4 regions of the Escherichia sp. XD33 genome follow, and region 1 is predicted to be linked to each of the others. Evidence: predicted binding sites of a transcription regulator. Region 1 holds the regulator's gene; each other region holds the start of a gene.

Region 1 (5,031 bases):
TGCGGACGCATTAATACCGCCAGCTCTTTTTTCACTTCAGGTCGTGCCCCTGCACCACCTTTAGGTAATGAGAAGAACAGACTTACCATTGAAATCACTCCCAGCCCCGCCGTTGCCAGAAATGACATCCGCCAGCCGATGGTTTCACCCAACCAGGTCGCCGCCGGCACGCCACCGATATTTGCCAGGGTTAACCCCATAAACATAGTGGCAACTGCGCTGGCCTGTTTATGTTTTGGCACCACGCTTGCGGCCACGACTGAACCCAAACCAAAAAATGCTCCGTGATTCAGGCTGGTCAAAATGCGTGAAAGCATCAGGGTCATATAATCCGGCGCGATGGCGGAAAGAACGTTGCCTAGCGTGAAAATTGCCATCAGGAAAATCAACGCACTGCGGCGGGCACGATGAGAAAGTAGAAGCGTCATCAGCGGCGCGCCCACCATTACGCCAACTGCATAGGCACTGATTAACATTCCGGCAGCGGGAATCGAGACATCCACACCGCGCGCAATGACGGGCAACAAGCCCATTGGCGAGAACTCCGTTGTCCCGATACCAAACGCGCCAATCGCCAGCGCCAGCAACGGATAGTTAATTTTCATGCCTTATCTCCACCTCTTCGCGTCATTACGCGATATTCATTAAAGTGGCGAAAGCATGACAGCAATCACAAAAAAATGAAAATAACAAAAAGAGAAAACACTTTTGCCATTTTGCTAACAAACAGGAAGGAGATGCGAGGGAGAACGCGCTCCCTCGAGAGGAAATCAGTGCAGCGCGGCAGTCAAACCCACGGCTACGATCAAACCGAGGACGATAATCGTTGTTACCAGTGAAAATTTAAGGTCGGTGCTCATCAAGTTTTCTCCTTTTTTATTACCACACAAAAAGTGATATTACGCATTTTTACACACTGTGATGAAAAAATCTCCCGTCATTTATAATGATAAGTGTTTTTACCACTTCCCCTTTTCGTCAAGATCGGCCAAAATTCCACGCTTACACTATTTGCGTACTGGCCATTGACCCCTTCCTGACGCTCCGTGTCGTTTTTCCGGCGTACCGCAACACTTTTGTTGTGCGTAAGGTGTGTAAAGGCAAACGTTTACCTTGCGATTTTGCAGGAGCTGAAGTTAGGGTCTGGAGTGAAATGGAATGGCAACAATAAAAGATGTAGCGAAACGAGCAAACGTTTCCACTACAACTGTGTCACACGTGATCAACAAAACACGTTTCGTCGCTGAAGAAACGCGCAACGCCGTGTGGGCAGCGATTAAAGAATTACACTACTCCCCTAGCGCGGTGGCGCGTAGCCTGAAGGTTAACCACACCAAGTCTATCGGTTTGCTGGCGACCAGCAGCGAAGCGGCCTATTTTGCCGAGATCATTGAAGCGGTTGAAAAAAATTGCTTCCAGAAAGGTTACACCCTGATTCTGGGTAATGCGTGGAACAATCTTGAGAAACAGCGGGCTTATCTGTCGATGATGGCGCAAAAACGCGTCGATGGTCTGCTGGTGATGTGTTCTGAGTACCCAGAGCCGTTGCTGGCGATGCTGGAAGAGTATCGCCATATCCCAATGGTGGTGATGGACTGGGGTGAAGCAAAAGCTGACTTCACCGATGCGGTCATTGATAACGCGTTCGAAGGCGGCTACATGGCCGGGCGTTATCTGATTGAACGCGGTCACCGCGAAATCGGCGTTATCCCCGGCCCGCTGGAACGTAACACTGGCGCAGGCCGCCTTGCCGGTTTTATGAAGGCGATGGAAGAAGCAATGATCAAGGTGCCGGAAAGCTGGATTGTGCAGGGTGATTTTGAACCTGAATCCGGTTATCGCGCCATGCAGCAAATCCTGTCGCAGCCGCATCGCCCTACTGCCGTCTTCTGTGGTGGCGATATCATGGCAATGGGCGCACTTTGTGCTGCTGATGAAATGGGCCTGCGCGTCCCGCAGGATGTTTCGCTGATCGGTTATGATAACGTGCGCAACGCCCGCTATTTTACGCCGGCGCTGACCACGATCCATCAGCCAAAAGACTCGCTGGGTGAAACAGCGTTCAACATGCTGTTGGATCGTATCGTCAACAAACGTGAAGAACCGCAGTCCATTGAAGTGCATCCGCGCTTGATTGAACGCCGCTCCGTGGCTGACGGCCCGTTCCGCGACTATCGTCGTTAATCACCCGTTGCGGGAGTCTCTTCCGGCTCCCGCAGCCACTCCTTATTCAGCGTCTCACTATCGCCGAGATACTCAAGCAACCAGGTTAACGCAGGCGACATATCATTTTGCTGCCATGTCAGACAACATGCCGAATCCGGAAAGGGGTTTTCCAGTTCTAATGCTACCCACTTCCCCTCATTAAGCCACGGTTTGGCGAAATGTGTTGGCACCATCCCTATGCATAATCCTGCCGAGATACAGGTTGCCGATGATTCCCAGTCAGGCACGACAAGTCTTTTTTGGTTATCCAGCAACCAGGTAATACGCTTAGGTAGCGTTCGCGAGGTGTCTTCGCGCACCAACGACGGCCAGTTGCGCAACGTATCATCGCTGAATGGGCCATCCATCAACGCCAGCGGGTGGTGGCTGGCAACAACGCAACTCCAGCTTAGCATCCCCATATCCCGGAAGGCATAACGACCGCCTACCGGAATCGCGCGTGTTGCGCCAATCGCCAGTTCCACGCGCCCGTCGGAAAGCGCATCCCAGACACCGTTGAACACTTCCTGAAAGACAAGAAGTTCGACATCATCAAAATGGCGATAAAAATCAACGATCATCTGCCGTGTACGTTCTGGCCTGACAATATTATCCACTGCGATAGCTAACTGACCGCGCCAGCCGTTCGCTATCTGCTGACATTGCTGGCGGGTGATCTGCATTTTTTTGACAACAGAGCGCCCTTCTTTGAGAAACCACGCTCCAGCAGCGGTCAGCTCCACATCACGGTGCCGTCGTTCAAAGAGCGGCACCGCCAGCCACTCTTCCAGCTGACGCACGGTATAGCTGACCGCAGAAGGAACGCGATGCAGCTCCTGTGCCGCAGCGCTAAAACTACCATTACGCGCTACCGCATCAACAACTTCGAGTGAATATTCTGACCACATAGTCTGCCTACAAAATTTTTGAAACCAGTCATCAAATATTACCGTTTCACAACACTAATTTCACTCCCTACACTTTGCGGCGGTGTTTAATTGAGAGATTTAGAGAATATACATGCAACCTGGGAAAAGATTTTTAGTCTGGCTGGCGGGTTTGAGCGTACTCGGTTTTCTGGCAACCGATATGTATCTGCCTGCTTTCGCCGCCATACAGGCCGACCTGCAAACGCCTGCGTCTGCTGTCAGTGCCAGCCTTAGTCTGTTCCTTGCCGGTTTTGCCGCAGCCCAGCTTCTGTGGGGGCCACTCTCCGACCGTTATGGTCGTAAACCGGTGTTATTAATCGGCCTGACAATTTTTGCGTTAGGTAGTCTGGGGATGCTGTGGGTAGAAAACGCCGCTACGCTGCTGGTATTGCGTTTTGTACAGGCTGTGGGGGTCTGCGCCGCGGCGGTTATCTGGCAAGCGTTAGTGACGGATTATTATCCTTCACAGAAAGTCAACCGTATTTTTGCGACCATCATGCCGCTGGTGGGTCTGTCTCCGGCACTTGCTCCCCTGTTAGGAAGCTGGCTGCTGGTCCATTTTTCCTGGCAGGCGATTTTCGCCACCCTGTTTGCCATTACCGTGGTGCTGATTCTGCCTATTTTCTGGCTCAAACCCACGACGAAGGCCCGTAACAATAGTCAGGATGGTCTGACCTTTACCGACCTGCTACGTTCTAAAACCTATCGCGGCAACGTGCTGATATATGCGGCCTGTTCAGCCAGTTTTTTTGCATGGCTGACCGGTTCACCGTTCATCCTTAGTGAAATGGGCTACAGCCCGGCAGTTATTGGTTTAAGTTATGTCCCGCAAACTATCGCGTTTCTGATTGGTGGTTATGGCTGTCGCGCCGCACTGCAGAAATGGCAAGGCAAGCAGTTATTACCGTGGTTGCTGGTGCTGTTTGCTGTCAGCGTCATTGCGACCTGGGCTGCAGGCTTCATTAGCCATGTGTCGCTGGTCGAAATCCTGATCCCATTCTGTGTGATGGCGATTGCCAATGGCGCGATCTACCCTATTGTTGTCGCCCAGGCGCTGCGTCCCTTCCCACACGCAACTGGTCGCGCCGCAGCTTTGCAGAACACTCTACAACTGGGTCTGTGCTTCCTCGCAAGTCTGGTAGTTTCCTGGCTGATCAGTATCAGCACGCCATTGCTCACCACCACCAGCGTGATGTTATCAACAGTAGTGCTGGTCGCGCTGGGTTACATGATGCAACGTTGTGAAGAAGTTGGCTGCCAGAATCATGGCAATGCCGAAGTCGCTCATAGCGAATCACACTGATCTATATCGATATACTTATACTTAGGCTGCTAACAAAATTTTGTTGTATGATTGAAATTAGCGGCCTATACTAATTTCGAGTTGTTAAAGCTACTATAAATATTATGTTTTTACGGGGACAGGATCGCTCCCGACTCACTATGGATGGTCATTTCGGCAAGGGTTCCTCCTTTCCCTCTGTTCTACGTCGGATTATAGACTCGCGGTTTTTTCTGCGAGATTTCTCACAAAGCCCAAAAAGCGTCTACGCTGTTTTAAGGTTCTGATCACCGACCAGTGATGGAGAAACTATGAGTTCATCGTGTATAGAAGAAGTCAGCGTACCGGATGACAACTGGTACCGTATCGCCAACGAATTACTTAGCCGTGCCGGTATAGCCATTAACGGTTCTGCCCCGGCGGATATTCGTGTGAAAAACCCCGATTTTTTTAAACGCGTTCTGCAAGAAGGCTCTTTGGGGTTAGGCGAAAGTTATATGGATGGCTGGTGGGAATGTGACCGACTGGATATGTTTTTTAGCAAAGTCTTACGCGCAGGTCTCGAGAACCAACTCCCCCATCATTTCAAAGACACGCTGCGTATTGCCGGCGCTC
Region 2 (5,031 bases), on a different contig from region 1:
CGCGAATGGCAAAGCGCGGATTGGTCGTCCACCGGAGCAGGTACTGGAAATCGTGGGTTAAGATGTGCTCCATCGCTAGTTGAAGCACATTGCCGGATGCGACGCTTGCCACGTCTTATCCGGCCTACGAATACTATGGATTAACTTCGCGTAGTTCGGATAAGGCGTTCGCGCCGCATCCGACAATAAACACCTTATCTACAACTTCAGAATTTCTTTCACAAACGGAATGGTCAGCTTACGTTGCGCGGTAATCGACGCACGATCCAACTGATCCAACGTCATAAATAGCGTGCGCATTTCTCTGTCGAGCCGCTTCAGCAAGAAACGCCCCACATCTTCCGGCAGTTCAAAACCACGCAAACGCGCGCGTAACTGTAGCGCCTGCAACTTATCTTCATCAGAAAGTGGCTGCAATTTGTAGATCTGCCCCCAGTCGAGTCGCGACGCGAGATCCGGTAATCCCAGATTCAACTGCCGCGGTGGACGATCGCCGGTGATCAACAACCGTGTTTTGCCCGATTCCAGAATTCGATTGTAGAGATCGAAAATCGCCATCTCCCACAACTCATCGCCTGCAATACACTCAATGTTGTCGATACAGACCAGCGACAAATGCTCCATACCGTCGAGCACTTCCGGAACAAACCAGGTGCGTTTATCCAGCGGGACATAGCCCACCGCATCGCCACGCTGCGACAATTCCGCGCAAGCCGCGTGCAGCAGATGGCTGCGCCCCGCGCCTTCGCGTGCCCAGAGATAGATGTAACCGCTATGTTCCTGACGCAGCACGTTTTGCAGCGCGGCCAGTAAAGAGGAGTTATCCCCCGGCCAGAAACTTGCAAAGGTTTCGTCGTCAGGAAGATAAAGTGGCAAAGAGAGCTGTGCCGGTGTGTTCAGAGATACCTCAACCAGGATTTCACAAAATCGCGAGAAGTTTACCACAGAATCCCATGATGTTTGAACCGGGCAGCAACACTGCCCGGTCGGTACATTATTTGTCTGTTATATCCGCGTCTTCTGCGTCCAGCACCACTTCTTCAGGGCGCAGCACACTAATCAGTTTGAAGATCAAACTTAAGCCGATACCGACGATGGTCGCCAGCGCCATACCTTTTAACTCCGCCGCGCCGATGTTTACCTTCGCGCCACTGACGCCGATGATCAAAATCACGGAAGTCAGGATCAGGTTCTGTGCTTTGTTGTAATCCACTTTCGATTCGATCAAAACACGAATACCGGAAGCACCGATGACACCATAAAGCAGCAGCGAAACGCCGCCCATCACCGGCAATGGGATCATCTGGATAGCGGCAGCCAGTTTACCGACGCAGGAAAGCAGGATAGCGAAAATCGCCGCCCCGCCGATAACCCAAGTACTGTAAACACGGGTGATCGCCATCACGCCAATGTTTTCTCCGTAAGTGGTATTTGGCGTAGAGCCAAAGAAGCCGGAGATCACGGTCGACAGGCCGTTAGCAAACATCGAACGGTGCAGACCTGGATCGCGCAGCAGATCTTTTTTGACGATATTAGCCGTTACTACCAGGTGCCCTACGTGTTCGGCAATAACCACTAATGCCGCTGGCAGAATAGTCAGAATGGCAAACCACTCGAAGCGCGGCGTATAGAGGGTTGGCAGCGCAAACCAGTGAGCATTAATAATCGGCGTGGTATCGACAATTCCCATTGCGAAAGAGAGCGCGTACCCCACCAGCACGCCAATTAAAATCGGGATAATTGCCAGGAAACCACGAAACAGCACGGAACCTAAAACCGTGACCGCCAGGGTGGTAATAGAGATGATGATGGTTTTGGAGTCTGGCATTTGCCCTTCAGCCGGGAGTAAACCCGCCATACCGGCAGCTACGCCCGCCAGCTCCAGACCGATGACGGCAACGATTGCGCCCATTGCCGCAGGTGGAAACAGCACGTCCAGCCAGCCGGTCCCCGCTTTCTTCACGATAAAAGAAACCAGGCAGAACAGCACGCCGCACATAATAAAGCCGCCCAGCGCGACTTCATACCCCAACGGCAACAGTAACAATACCGGTGAAATAAAGGCAAAGCTGGAACCAAGATAAGCCGGAATTTTCCCTTTACAGATGAAGAGATACAGCAGCGTTCCAATACCGTTAAATAACAGTACAGTCGCCGGGTTAATATGAAATAAGACGGGCACCAGGACGGTTGCACCAAACATGGCGAACAAATGTTGCAAACTAAGCGGGATTGTCTGTAAAAGTGGCGGTCTTTCACTCACCCCGATAGCACGGCGCGTCATAGTATTATCCTCTGTATTATGTGTTATAGGCGCTTTACTCAAAAAAAAGCCGACTCTTAAAGTCGGCTTTAATTATTTTTATTCTTTATTTCGTACCAAAGATTTTGTCACCGGCATCGCCGAGGCCCGGAATAATGTATCCGTGCTCGTTCAGTCCCTGGTCAATCGATGCGGTATACAGTTCGACGTCCGGGTGCGCTTTTTCCAGCGCAGCGATACCTTCTGGCGCAGCTACCAGCACCAGAACTTTGATGCTGCTGCAGCCCGCTTTTTTCAGCAGGTCGATGGTCGCGATAACGGAACCACCGGTTGCCAGCATTGGGTCAACGATCAGCGCCATACGCTCATCGATGTTAGAAACCAGTTTCTGGAAGTACGGTACCGGCTCCAGCGTTTCTTCATTACGGTACATACCGACAACGCTGATGCGCGCGCTCGGAACGTTTTCCAGCACACCGTCCATCATACCAAGACCCGCACGCAGAATTGGCACAACGGTAATTTTCTTACCTTTGATCTGGTCGATTTCTACCGGGCCGTTCCAGCCTTCGATAGTTACTTTTTCCGTTTCGAGGTCGGCGGTCGCTTCGTAAGTCAGCAGGCTACCCACTTCGGAAGCGAGTTCGCGAAAGCGCTTGGTGCTGATATCTTGCTCACGCATCAGTCCCAGCTTGTGTTTGACGAGTGGGTGTTTGACTTCCACGATCTTCATACTCTTTCTCCTTTGAGGGGCAGCCACAAAAAAAATCGACGGATTATACCTCCTTTCTTCAAGGCGGCAATATTATTTTCGTTGACTTTAGTCAAAATGATAACGGTTTGAGATAAAGTTATTTTATATTCAAATGGTTATGAAAGAAGATTATTCCATCCGAAAACTAACCTTTGCCCTGGCACAAGTCTTCTTTCGCCGCGCGCCTGGGGAAAAGACGTGCAAAAAGGTTGTGTAAAGCAGTCTCGCAAACGTTTGCTTTCCCTGTTAGAATTGCGCCGAATTTTATTTTTCTACCGCAAGTAACGCGTGGGGACCCAAGCAGTGACCGATAAAACCTCTCTTAGCTACAAAGATGCCGGTGTTGATATTGACGCGGGTAATGCTCTGGTTGGAAGAATCAAAGGCGTAGTGAAGAAAACGCGTCGTCCGGAAGTGATGGGCGGTCTGGGCGGCTTCGGTGCGCTGTGTGCATTGCCGCAAAAATATCGTGAACCTGTGCTGGTTTCCGGTACTGACGGCGTAGGAACCAAGCTGCGTCTGGCAATGGACTTAAAACGTCACGACACCATTGGTATTGATCTGGTCGCCATGTGCGTTAATGACCTGGTGGTGCAAGGTGCAGAACCGCTGTTTTTCCTCGACTATTACGCAACCGGAAAACTGGATGTTGATACCGCTTCAGCGGTGATCAGCGGCATTGCGGAAGGTTGTCTGCAATCGGGCTGTTCACTGGTGGGTGGCGAAACGGCAGAAATGCCAGGGATGTATCACGGTGAAGATTACGATGTCGCGGGTTTCTGCGTGGGCGTGGTAGAAAAATCAGAAATCATCGACGGCTCTAAAGTCAGCGACGGCGATGTGCTGATTGCACTCGGTTCCAGCGGTCCGCACTCGAACGGCTATTCGCTGGTGCGCAAAATTCTTGAAGTCAGCGGTTGTGATCCGCAAACCACCGAACTTGATGGTAAACCATTAGCCGATCATCTGCTGGCACCGACCCGCATTTACGTGAAGTCAGTGCTGGAGTTGATTGAAAAGGTCGATGTGCATGCCATTGCGCACCTGACCGGCGGCGGCTTCTGGGAAAACATTCCGCGCGTATTGCCAGATAATACCCAGGCAGTGATTGATGAATCTTCCTGGCAGTGGCCGGAAGTGTTCAACTGGCTGCAAACGGCAGGTAACGTTGAACGCCATGAAATGTATCGCACCTTCAACTGCGGCGTCGGGATGATTATTGCCCTGCCTGCTCCGGAAGTGGACAAAGCCCTCGCCCTGCTAAATGCCAACGGTGAAAACGCGTGGAAAATCGGTATCATCAAAGCCTCTGATTCCGAACAACGCGTGGTTATCGAATAATGAATATTGTGGTGCTTATTTCCGGCAACGGAAGTAATTTACAGGCAATTATTGACGCCTGTAAAACTAACAAAATTAAAGGCACCGTACGGGCAGTTTTCAGCAATAAGGCCGACGCGTTCGGCCTTGAACGCGCCCGCCAGGCGGGTATTGCAACGCATACGCTCATCGCCAGCGCGTTTGACAGTCGTGAAGCCTATGACCGGGAGTTGATTCATGAAATCGACATGTACGCACCCGATGTGGTCGTGCTGGCTGGTTTTATGCGCATTCTCAGCCCGGCGTTTGTCTCCCACTATGCCGGGCGTTTGCTGAACATTCACCCTTCTCTGCTGCCGAAATATCCCGGATTACACACCCATCGTCAGGCGCTGGAAAATGGTGATGAAGAGCACGGTACATCGGTGCATTTCGTCACCGATGAACTGGACGGTGGCCCGGTTATTTTACAGGCGAAAGTCCCGGTATTTGCTGGTGATACGGAAGATGACATCACCGCCCGCGTGCAAACCCAGGAACACGCTATTTATCCACTGGTGATTAGCTGGTTTGCCGATGGTCGTCTGAAAATGCACGAAAACGCCGCGTGGCTGGATGGTCAACGTCTGCCGCCGCAGGGCTACGCTGCCGACGAGTAATGCCCCCGTAGTTAAAGCGCCAGCTCTGCCGCTGG
Region 3 (5,031 bases), on a different contig from region 1:
TCAACATCTTTGGTGACGTAGACGCCGTTGAACACCGAGCATTCAAACTGCTGGATATCCGGATTTTCAGCGCGAACGGCGTCGATCAGATCGTTCAGATCCTGGAAAATCAACCCGTCAGCACCGATGATCTGGCGAATTTCATCAACTTCGCGACCGTGAGCGATCAGTTCCGTGGCGCTCGGCATATCAATACCATAAACGTTCGGGAAGCGAATTTCCGGTGCCGCAGAAGCGAGGTACACTTTCTTCGCTCCGGCTTCGCGTGCCATCTCGATAATCTGCTCAGAAGTGGTGCCACGGACGATGGAGTCGTCGACCAGCAGGACGTTTTTATCGCGGAACTCGGCGCGGTTGGCATTCAGTTTACGGCGCACGGACTTACGACGCAGCTGCTGGCCCGGCATGATAAAGGTGCGGCCAACATAGCGGTTTTTAACGAAGCCCTGGCGGTACGGTTTGCCCAGAATACGAGCAATTTCCAGCGCGATATCACACGAGGTTTCTGGGATCGGGATCACCACGTCGATATCCAGATCTTCCCATTCGCGGGCAATTTTCTCGCCCAGTTTCGTGCCCATATTCACACGCGCGCTGTAAACGGAAATTTTGTCGATAAACGAGTCCGGGCGGGCAAAGTATACATACTCAAACAGGCACGGATTGCTGACCGGATTGTCAGCACATTGACGGGTAAACAACTGCCCTTCTTCAGTGATGTAAATCGCTTCGCCCGGCGCGACGTCACGCAGGAAATCAAAGCCCAGCGTATCGAGCGCTACGCTTTCGGAAGCGACCATATATTCTGTACGGTTCTCGTCAATATCACGTTTTCCCAGTACCAGCGGACGAATCCCGTTTGGATCGCGGAAAGCAACCATACCGTGGCCGATAATCATCGCCACACAGGCATACGCGCCGCGGATTAAGCGGTTTGTGGCAGCAATGGCAGCGAAAATATTGTCGGCTTCCAGCGGGTAGTGGCGGAAGTTGTCCAGCTCGCTGGCGAAGATATTAAGCAGAATTTCCGAGTCGGAAGTGGTGTTGATGTGGCGGCGTTTTTCTTCAAACAGTTTTTTACGCAACTCGTGAGCGTTGGTCAGATTGCCGTTGTGGGCAAGCGTAATGCCATACGGGGAGTTAACGTAAAACGGCTGCGCTTCAGAGGCGCTGGAGCTGCCAGCCGTGGGGTAACGCACATGACCAATGCCCATATTGCCCTGCAAACGCTGCATATGGCGAGCTTCAAATACATCGCTCACCAGCCCGTTCGCTTTACGCAAACGGAAGCAGTTATTGGCATCTATGGTGATGATGCCGGCGGCATCCTGACCGCGATGCTGAAGCACCGTTAAGGCATCATAAATCGACTGGTTAACCGGCATAACACCGGCGATACCGACAATACCGCACATACGTCTTTTTCCTCGTTAAGCCACATCTCAGAGCACTTACGCTCTGGGCAAGAAACTTGACGAGCTTTGCAGATAATCAAAAAACCATCTGATGATAAAACTGAATTGCGGGATCAGCTGTGATTTGCTCCAGTCTTCGCTTTTCGACACCCCGGTAAAGGAGTCGAGAAAGAAGAGAATGGCAGCAACAATCAACACACCGCGCAACGCACCGAAACAGACGCCCAGCACCCGATCGGTGCCTGACAACCCCGTTTTCTCCACCAACTGGCCTATCACGAAGTTCACGATAGCACCAACGATCAGGGTAGCGATAAACAGTACCGCGATGGCAATCCCATTTCGAACCAGTTCGTCTTCAAAGCCCGTAAACCAGACTGACAGGTAAGTGTAGTAATGACTGGCAACAAAGAAAGCACAACCCCATGTCACCAGCGATAACGCTTCACGAACAAAGCCGCGGATCAGGCTAACCAGAGAGGAAAAAGCAATCACCGCGATTATGGCGTAATCAATCCAGACCATATGTGTCCCACGATTTTACGCCCTGTCATCCTGTTCGGGGCGCATTCTAACAGAAAAAGAAAACGTTTGCGTAGGGATTTCCTTCCCGCGCATCAATAAAAATGGCGCTGAAAAAATATTCAACGCCATCGACTTTTTATGCCTTTGCGGCATCGGGCAATGCGTGTCGGATGCGGCGTAAACGCCTTATCCGACCTACGGTTCTACCCCTGCGTAGGCCTGATAAGACGCGCCAGCGTCGCATCAGGCAAGACCGTATTAATTCGGCGTATAGCCCATTACCACGCCACTTAAGCCAGAAAGTTGCTTCAACTCACCCAGCGAACCTTTCAGCTTATCTTTCGAGGCATCCGGCCCAACCAGAATACGGGTAATTTTACCCTGCACTGGCGTGGATGGCGACGTATAAACCCGATAACCGGCACCGCGCAGCTTACCGACAATCTCATTCACTTTATCGGCATTTTTCAGCGCACCCAGTTGCACAACATAGGCTTTACCCGTCGGTGCAGCTTTTTCTTCCACGACCGGCTTCGGTTCTGGCTTCGGCGCAGGTGGTGCTTCAACCTTTGGTTTAGGCGGCTCCACCGGTTTCGGCTTCGGTGGGGCGACCGGTGCAGGTTCCGGTTCAAACTCGGTGTTATTGGCTGCAATAGTGGCCGGATCGAGCGACGGTGCTGCGGCATCACCTGCCCGCACCTCTTCCGCTGCGCCTTCCGGCGGCTGCGTCGGTAACGCCTGGGTGGCGGCTGGCATCATATCAGGCTCATCACGATCGCCCGCTTTCGGCACCAGCGGGATAGCCGCGAACTCATCCTGATAATGTTTTTTCTGCCCGTCCAGCAGCCCTGGAAGTACAATCACCCCCAGCGCCACCAGCACGATCGTGCCCACTAACCGATTCTGAAACTTACTTGCCACCGCTTCTCCTCGCGTCAATCACTTCCATGACATGTGCGACCGTGTGGAAAGAACCACACACCAGCACGGTGTCTTCCGCTTTAGCGTCCGCCATTGCGGCATCCCATGCCTGCGCAACGCTATCAAATGATTTGCCGTTACCCAAATGCTCAAGCAGTTGTTCTGCCGTGGCACCGCGCGGCCCTTCCAGTGGCGCACAATACCAGTCATCAACCACGCTTTTCAACCAGGCCAGAGTTCCGGCAATATCTTTATCATGTAGCATACCGATAACCGCCAGCACGCGCCCGTTTTTCGGTAGCGCTTTCATACGCCCGGTGAGATATTCCGCCGCATGTGGATTATGCGCGACATCAAAAATAACGCGTGGCGACTCGCTCACAATCTGGAAACGTCCCGGCAAAATTGCGCTGGCAATCCCGTCGCGAATGGCATTTTCACTGACTTCCAGCCCGCTGGCACGCAGTGCCGCCAGCGCTGTTGCGGCATTCGGTTGCGGGACAAGCGGCAACGGCAGATTTTCCAGCGTGCCGTGAGCATCGCTAAACGCCCAGTCATGATCGGTGACGGAATAGTTCCACTCAACGCCCCGACGTTGTAACAGTGCACCTTTTTCCTGCGCCACATCAGCAATGGTAGAAGGCATTTCCGGCTCACCGACAATTGCCGGTTTTTCGCTGCGGAAGATGCCTGCTTTCTCGCGACCAATACTTTCGCGATCTGGACCCAGCCAGTCGGTATGATCCAGCGCAATACTGGTTACTACCGCGACATCGGCGTCGACAATATTGGTTGCGTCCAGACGACCGCCCAGCCCTACTTCCAGAATCACCACGTCAAGTTGTGCCTGCTTGAACAGCCACAACGCCGACAGCGTACCGTACTCGAAATAGGTCAGGGAAATATCACCGCGTGCCGATTCAATCTCCGCAAAAGAGGCGGTATGGGCCGATTCCGGCAATTCCTGGCCCTGCACACGTACGCGCTCGGTATAACGCACCAGATGAGGCGAACTGTAGACGCCCACTTTGTACCCTGCCGCCATCAGAATCGACTCCAGCGTACGGCAGGTGGTGCCTTTGCCATTCGTACCCGCAACGGTAAACACAAATGGCGCTGGTTTCAGGACGCCAAGACGCGCCGCGACCAGGCTCACGCGCTCAAGGCCGAGATCGATAGTTTTACTGTGCAGGTTTTCCAGATAAGAAAGCCACGAAGCCAGAGGCGACGCGGCTTGAGGAGTGCGTTTGATAATCATGGTATCCGCTGATTCGTTACGGTGAGAATAGCAAAAGGGCAGAGCCAGTGGCCCTGCCCTTATCAGTTATCAGGCCTCAGGTTCCTGATCCGGTACCGGGGGTACCACTACGCCTTCACGCGGCGCTTCAGGATTCGGCGCTGGCAGATTCATCAACTTCGCCAGAATGCTCGCCAGTTTCAGGCGCATTTCCGGACGACGGACGATCATGTCGATCGCGCCTTTCTCGATCAGGAATTCACTGCGCTGGAATCCAGGCGGCAGTTTTTCGCGAACGGTCTGTTCGATAACACGCGGACCGGCAAAGCCGATTAACGCTTTCGGTTCAGCGATGTTGAGATCGCCCAGCATGGCGAAACTTGCAGAAACACCGCCCATCGTCGGGTCGGTCAGCACGGAGATGTACGGCAAGCCGCGCTCCTGCATTTTTGCCAGTGCCGCAGAGGTTTTCGCCATCTGCATCAGCGACATCAGTGCTTCCTGCATACGTGCGCCACCAGAGGCGGAGAAGCAGATCAGCGGGCAGTTATCTTCCAGCGCCTGCTCAACGGCACGCACGAAACGTGCACCCACAACAGACCCCATTGAACCGCCCATAAAGGCGAACTCGAATGCCGCAGCGACAACCGGCATTCCATACAGAGTGCCTTTCATCACCACCAGCGCATCTTTTTCGCCGGTTTCTTTCTGCGCAGATGCCAGACGGTCTTTATACTTCTTGGAGTCACGAAACTTCAGCACATCTTTCGGCTCAAGCTCGCTACCCAGCTCCACAAGGCTTCCTTCATCTAACAGGCTATGCAGGCGATTACGCGCTGTCATACGCATGTGATGGTCACACTTCGGACAGACCTCAAGATTACGTTCCAGCTCAGCGCGGTATAAAACCTGACCGCAGCTATCACACTTAGT
Region 4 (5,031 bases), on a different contig from region 1:
GTGGCAATATACGGTGCTGCCACATCTTCGTTGATATCGAACGACAGTTTTACATTCAGGCCCGGATCGGCGTCGTTAGATTTCGCCTGATGCTCCTGATCGGCACACTCCGGGTTGTCACGCAGGCGCTGCATCTGCCAGGTAGTTTCTGCCCACCAGACACGCAACGTGGTGCGGCTTTCGCTGAATACAGTCTGCCCGTTGGCGGTAATCACAAAACGGTCACCGGAAACCGCCTGCCCTACATAATGGACACAATCAGCAAGCCCATGCTGTGCCAGTACGGACTCGACCGCTTCACGGTCAGCGGCACGAACCTGAATCACCGCACCCAGTTCTTCGTTAAACAACGCCGCCAGGCGATCGTCACCCAGAGTGGCGATATCCGCGTCAATGCCACAATGACCAGCAAAGGCCATTTCCGCCAGCGTTACCAGCAGGCCGCCATCAGAGCGGTCGTGATACGCCAGCAGCTTACGCTGTGCAACCAGCGCCTGAATCGCGTCATAGAAGCCTTTCAGTTGCGCGACATCGCGTACATCTGCCGGTTTGTCGCCAAGCTGACGATAAACCTGCGCCAGCGCCGTTGCGCCCAGCGCGTTATTGCCTTTGCCCAAATCAATCAGCAGCAGTGCGTTATCTTCGGTAGAAAGCTGCGGCGTGATGGTGTGACGTACATCTTCCACGCGGGCAAATGCAGAAATCACCAGCGACAGCGGCGACGTCATTTCGCGCTCTTCGTTACCTTCCTGCCAGCGGGTTTTCATCGACATGGAGTCTTTACCCACCGGGATCGTCAGGCCCAGCGCCGGACAAAGCTCTTCGCCCACGGCTTTAACGGCTTCATACAGGCCCGCATCTTCACCAGGGTGGCCTGCCGCCGCCATCCAGTTGGCGGAAAGTTTGATGCGTTTGATATCGCCAATTTGTGTTGCGGCGATGTTGGTTAACGCTTCACCGACCGCCAGACGGGCAGAGGCGGCGAAATCCAGCAGCGCAACCGGCGCACGCTCGCCAATCGCCATCGCTTCACCGTAGTAGCTGTCGAGGCTGGCGGTAGTGACCGCGCAGTTAGCGACCGGCACCTGCCACGGCCCCACCATCTGATCGCGCGCTACCATGCCGGTTACGCTGCGGTCGCCAATGGTCACCAGGAAGGTTTTTTCCGCCACAGTCGGCAGATGCAGCACACGTTTCACCGCGTCTGCAATGGTGATCCCTTCACGGGCCAGCGCGTCGCCTTTCGCTTTCAGCGTTTGTACATCGCGGGTCATCTTCGGCGTTTTACCAAGCAGGACGTCCAGCGGCAGATCGATCGGCTGATTATCAAAATGACGATCGTGCAGAGAAAGATGCAGTTCTTCGGTCGCTTCACCAATCACAGCGTAGGGTGCGCGCTCACGCTTACACAGCTCGTCAAACAGCGGTAATTGATCAGCAGCAACCGCCAGCACGTAGCGTTCCTGGGATTCGTTACACCAGATTTCCAGCGGGCTCATGCCCGGTTCGTCGCTCAGGATATCGCGCAGTTCGAATTTACCGCCGCGCCCGCCGTCGCTCACCAGTTCCGGCATGGCGTTAGAAAGACCGCCCGCACCGACGTCGTGGATAAACAGAATTGGGTTAGCATCACCAAGCTGCCAGCAACGGTCGATTACTTCCTGGCAACGACGCTCCATCTCCGGGTTGTCGCGCTGTACGGAAGCAAAGTCGAGGTCGGCATCAGACTGACCTGACGCCATGGAAGACGCCGCTCCGCCGCCAAGACCGATGTTCATTGCCGGGCCGCCGAGAACGACCAGCTTCGCACCGACGTTGATCTCGCCTTTTTGTACGTGATCGGCGCGAATGTTGCCGATCCCGCCCGCCAGCATGATCGGTTTGTGATAACCGCGCAGCTCTTCGCCGTTGTGGCTGTTCACTTTTTCTTCATAAGTACGGAAGTAGCCATTCAGTGCCGGACGACCAAATTCGTTGTTAAACGCCGCGCCGCCCAGCGGGCCTTCGGTCATGATGTCCAGCGCGGTGACAATGCGCTCAGGCTTACCGAAATCTTCTTCCCACGGCTGTTCGAAGCCAGGAATTCGCAGGTTGGAAACGGAGAAACCAACCAGACCAGCCTTCGGCTTCGCACCGCGTCCGGTGGCGCCTTCATCACGAATTTCGCCGCCGGAACCCGTCGCCGCGCCCGGCCACGGAGAAATCGCCGTCGGGTGGTTGTGAGTTTCGACTTTCATCAGAATATGCGCCGGTTCCTGATGGAAATCGTAGCGGCCCGTTTCGTGGTCAGCAAAGTAGCGGCCCACTTCAGAACCTTCCATTACGGCGGCGTTATCTTTATAAGCAGAGAGAACGTGATCTGGCGTGGTTTCGAAAGTATTTTTGATCATCCTGAACAGCGATTTCGGCTGCTGTTCACCGTCGATAATCCAGTCGGCATTAAAAATTTTGTGGCGGCAGTGCTCAGAGTTCGCCTGAGCGAACATATACAGCTCGATGTCGTTCGGGTTACGACCAAGCTTTGTGAAAGCATCCTGCAGATAGTCAATTTCATCTTCCGCCAGAGCCAAGCCAAGACGCAGGTTAGCGTCGATCAGCGCCTGACGGCCCTGCCCCAGCAAATCAACGCTGGTAACCGGAGTCGGTTGATGGTGGGCAAACAACTGCTCTGCATCATCTAAAGCAAAAAAGACCGTTTCCATCATGCGGTCGTGCAGTTCAGCGGTAACCTGCTGCCATTGTTCATTGGTCAGCGTACCGGCTTCTATATAGTAAGCAACGCCGCGCTCAAGGCGGTTTACCTGTTGTAGCCCGCAGTTATGGGCAATATCGGTCGCTTTCGAAGACCAGGGAGAGATGGTGCCAGGACGCGGGGTCACCAGCAGGAGTTTGCCTTGCGGGGCGTGGCTGGCGAGTGCCGGACCATATTTCAGCAGGCGTTCAAGTTGTGCGTGCTCATCATCGTTTAACGGCGCATTGAGGTCAGCAAAATGGACATACTCGGCGTAAATATTGTGAACCGGGAGCCTGGCAGCCTGAAAACGTGCCAGCAGTTTGTTGATTCGGAATGCCGACAGTGCAGGCGAACCACGCAGAATTTCCATCATAAGTCTCTCGTCTTCTAAGCTTTCGGTGTACCCAAGGGGGGGAAACGGGCGTCATTATAAAGAATCTGATGCGCTGACGAAACCGTTTGCGTGGAAATAAAATCACCATCGTGAATTAGCAACGCGTGCCGCCAATGGCTGTAATAAGTTGCCATCTGGCGCAGGTTTACGCAAAATGCCGCTCATTTATGAGTAAACCTTTCACTATTATTACGTTTTTTCAAGCTGGGACGCGCACGACACAGAGAATTAACTAATTGAAAAAATTAAAGATTAATTATCTGTTCATCGGCATTCTGGCACTGCTGCTCGCGGTCGCTCTCTGGCCATCTATTCCCTGGTTTGGTAAAGCCGACAACCGTATCGCCGCCATTCAAGCGCGGGGAGAGTTGCGTGTGAGCACCATTCATACTCCCCTGACTTATAACGAAATCAACGGGAAACCTTTTGGCCTGGATTACGAACTGGCGAAACAGTTTGCCGATTACCTCGGCGTAAAACTGAAAGTGACCGTGCGGCAGAATATCAGCCAGCTGTTTGACGACCTTGATAATGGTAACGCCGACCTGCTGGCGGCAGGACTTGTCTATAACAGTGAGCGGGTAAAAAATTATCAGCCTGGCCCTACCTATTATTCCGTGTCACAACAACTGGTTTATAAAGTGGGTCAGTATCGCCCACGTACGCTGGGCAACCTGACGGCGGAGCAACTCACCGTTGCACCGGGTCATGTGGTGGTTAACGATCTCCAGACCCTGAAAGAAACAAAATTCCCGGAATTAAGCTGGAAGGTAGACGACAAAAAAGGCTCTGCGGAATTAATGGAAGATGTCATCGAAGGAAAACTCGATTACACCATTGCTGATTCTGTCGCCATCAGCCTGTTTCAGCGCGTTCACCCGGAGCTCGCCGTAGCGCTCGATATCACCGATGAACAACCGGTGACTTGGTTTAGCCCGTTAGATGGCGATAATACCCTTTCCGCCGCCCTGCTCGACTTCTTCAACGAAATGAATGAAGACGGTACGCTGGCACGCATTGAAGAGAAATACCTGGGGCATGGCGATGATTTTGATTACGTCGATACGCGCACATTTTTACGCGCCGTCGATGCGGTACTGCCGCAGTTAAAGCCCCTGTTTGAGAAATACGCCGAAGAAATTGACTGGCGTTTGCTGGCCGCTATTGCTTATCAGGAATCGCACTGGGATGCACAGGCCACTTCACCGACGGGTGTGCGCGGCATGATGATGTTAACCAAAAATACCGCGCAAAGCCTCGGCATTACGGATCGTACCGATGCCGAACAGAGCATCAGCGGTGGCGTGCGTTATTTGCAGGATATGATGAGTAAAGTGCCGGAAAGTGTGCCGGAGAACGAGCGGATCTGGTTTGCCCTCGCTGCGTACAATATGGGCTATGCGCATATGCTGGATGCCCGCGCCCTGACGGCAAAAACCAAAGGGAATCCTGACAGTTGGGCTGACGTAAAACAGCGTCTGCCTTTACTTAGCCAGAAACCCTATTACAGCAAGCTGACTTACGGCTACGCTCGTGGACATGAAGCCTACGCTTATGTCGAAAATATTCGTAAGTATCAGATTAGCCTGGTGGGTTATCTGCAAGAGAAAGAGAAGCAGGCTACAGAAGCGGCGATGCAACTGGCGCAGGATTATCCGGCGGTATCGCCTACGGAGTTGGGCAAAGAGAAATTTCCTTTTCTCTCGTTTCTTTCCCAGTCGTCATCAAACTATTTGACCCATTCTCCCTCTCTGCTGTTTTCCAGGAAAGGGAGTGAAGAGAAACAAAATTAATCCGTCGAGGATTGCGCTTTTTTCTGCGCTTTAATTTCCTGGCGGCGCATGCGAAAGAAGTCACTGAGCAACGCCGCGCACTCATCCGCCAGTATTCCTTCCGTAATTTC

The links. Region 1 encodes PurR, which represses purine synthesis genes. Its sites were predicted from a motif close to CANGCAAACGTTTGCNTG; they were not measured.
Region 2: the regulator PurR is predicted to act here: its motif matches at 3,241-3,258, upstream of purM (phosphoribosylformylglycinamidine cyclo-ligase).
Region 3: the regulator PurR is predicted to act here: its motif matches at 1,996-2,013, upstream of cvpA (colicin V production protein).
Region 4: the regulator PurR is predicted to act here: its motif matches at 3,183-3,200, upstream of purL (phosphoribosylformylglycinamidine synthase).

What each region holds. Positions count from the first base shown of each region.
Region 1 covers NZ_JAENDM010000002.1:103,386-108,416, reverse strand. The annotation lists gene K0778_RS02040 (MFS transporter) at 1-605, opposite strand, end outside; gene cydH (cytochrome bd-I accessory subunit CydH) at 771-860, opposite strand; gene purR (HTH-type transcriptional repressor PurR) at 1,159-2,184, shown strand; gene punR (DNA-binding transcriptional activator PunR) at 2,181-3,113, opposite strand; gene punC (purine nucleoside transporter PunC) at 3,226-4,437, shown strand; gene cfa (cyclopropane fatty acyl phospholipid synthase) at 4,728-5,031, shown strand, end outside.
Region 2 covers NZ_JAENDM010000014.1:6,857-11,887, reverse strand. The annotation lists gene arsC (arsenate reductase (glutaredoxin)) at 1-61, shown strand, start outside; gene K0778_RS10460 (DnaA inactivator Hda) at 199-900, opposite strand; gene uraA (uracil permease) at 995-2,284, opposite strand; gene upp (uracil phosphoribosyltransferase) at 2,370-2,996, opposite strand; gene purM (phosphoribosylformylglycinamidine cyclo-ligase) at 3,321-4,358, shown strand; gene purN (phosphoribosylglycinamide formyltransferase) at 4,358-4,996, shown strand.
Region 3 covers NZ_JAENDM010000012.1:70,303-75,333, reverse strand. The annotation lists gene purF (amidophosphoribosyltransferase) at 1-1,415, opposite strand, end outside; gene cvpA (colicin V production protein) at 1,452-1,940, opposite strand; gene dedD (cell division protein DedD) at 2,199-2,861, opposite strand; gene folC (bifunctional tetrahydrofolate synthase/dihydrofolate synthase) at 2,851-4,119, opposite strand; gene accD (acetyl-CoA carboxylase, carboxyltransferase subunit beta) at 4,189-5,031, opposite strand, start outside.
Region 4 covers NZ_JAENDM010000019.1:28,908-33,938, reverse strand. The annotation lists gene purL (phosphoribosylformylglycinamidine synthase) at 1-3,107, opposite strand, end outside; gene mltF (membrane-bound lytic murein transglycosylase MltF) at 3,365-4,921, shown strand; gene tadA (tRNA adenosine(34) deaminase TadA) at 4,918-5,031, opposite strand, start outside.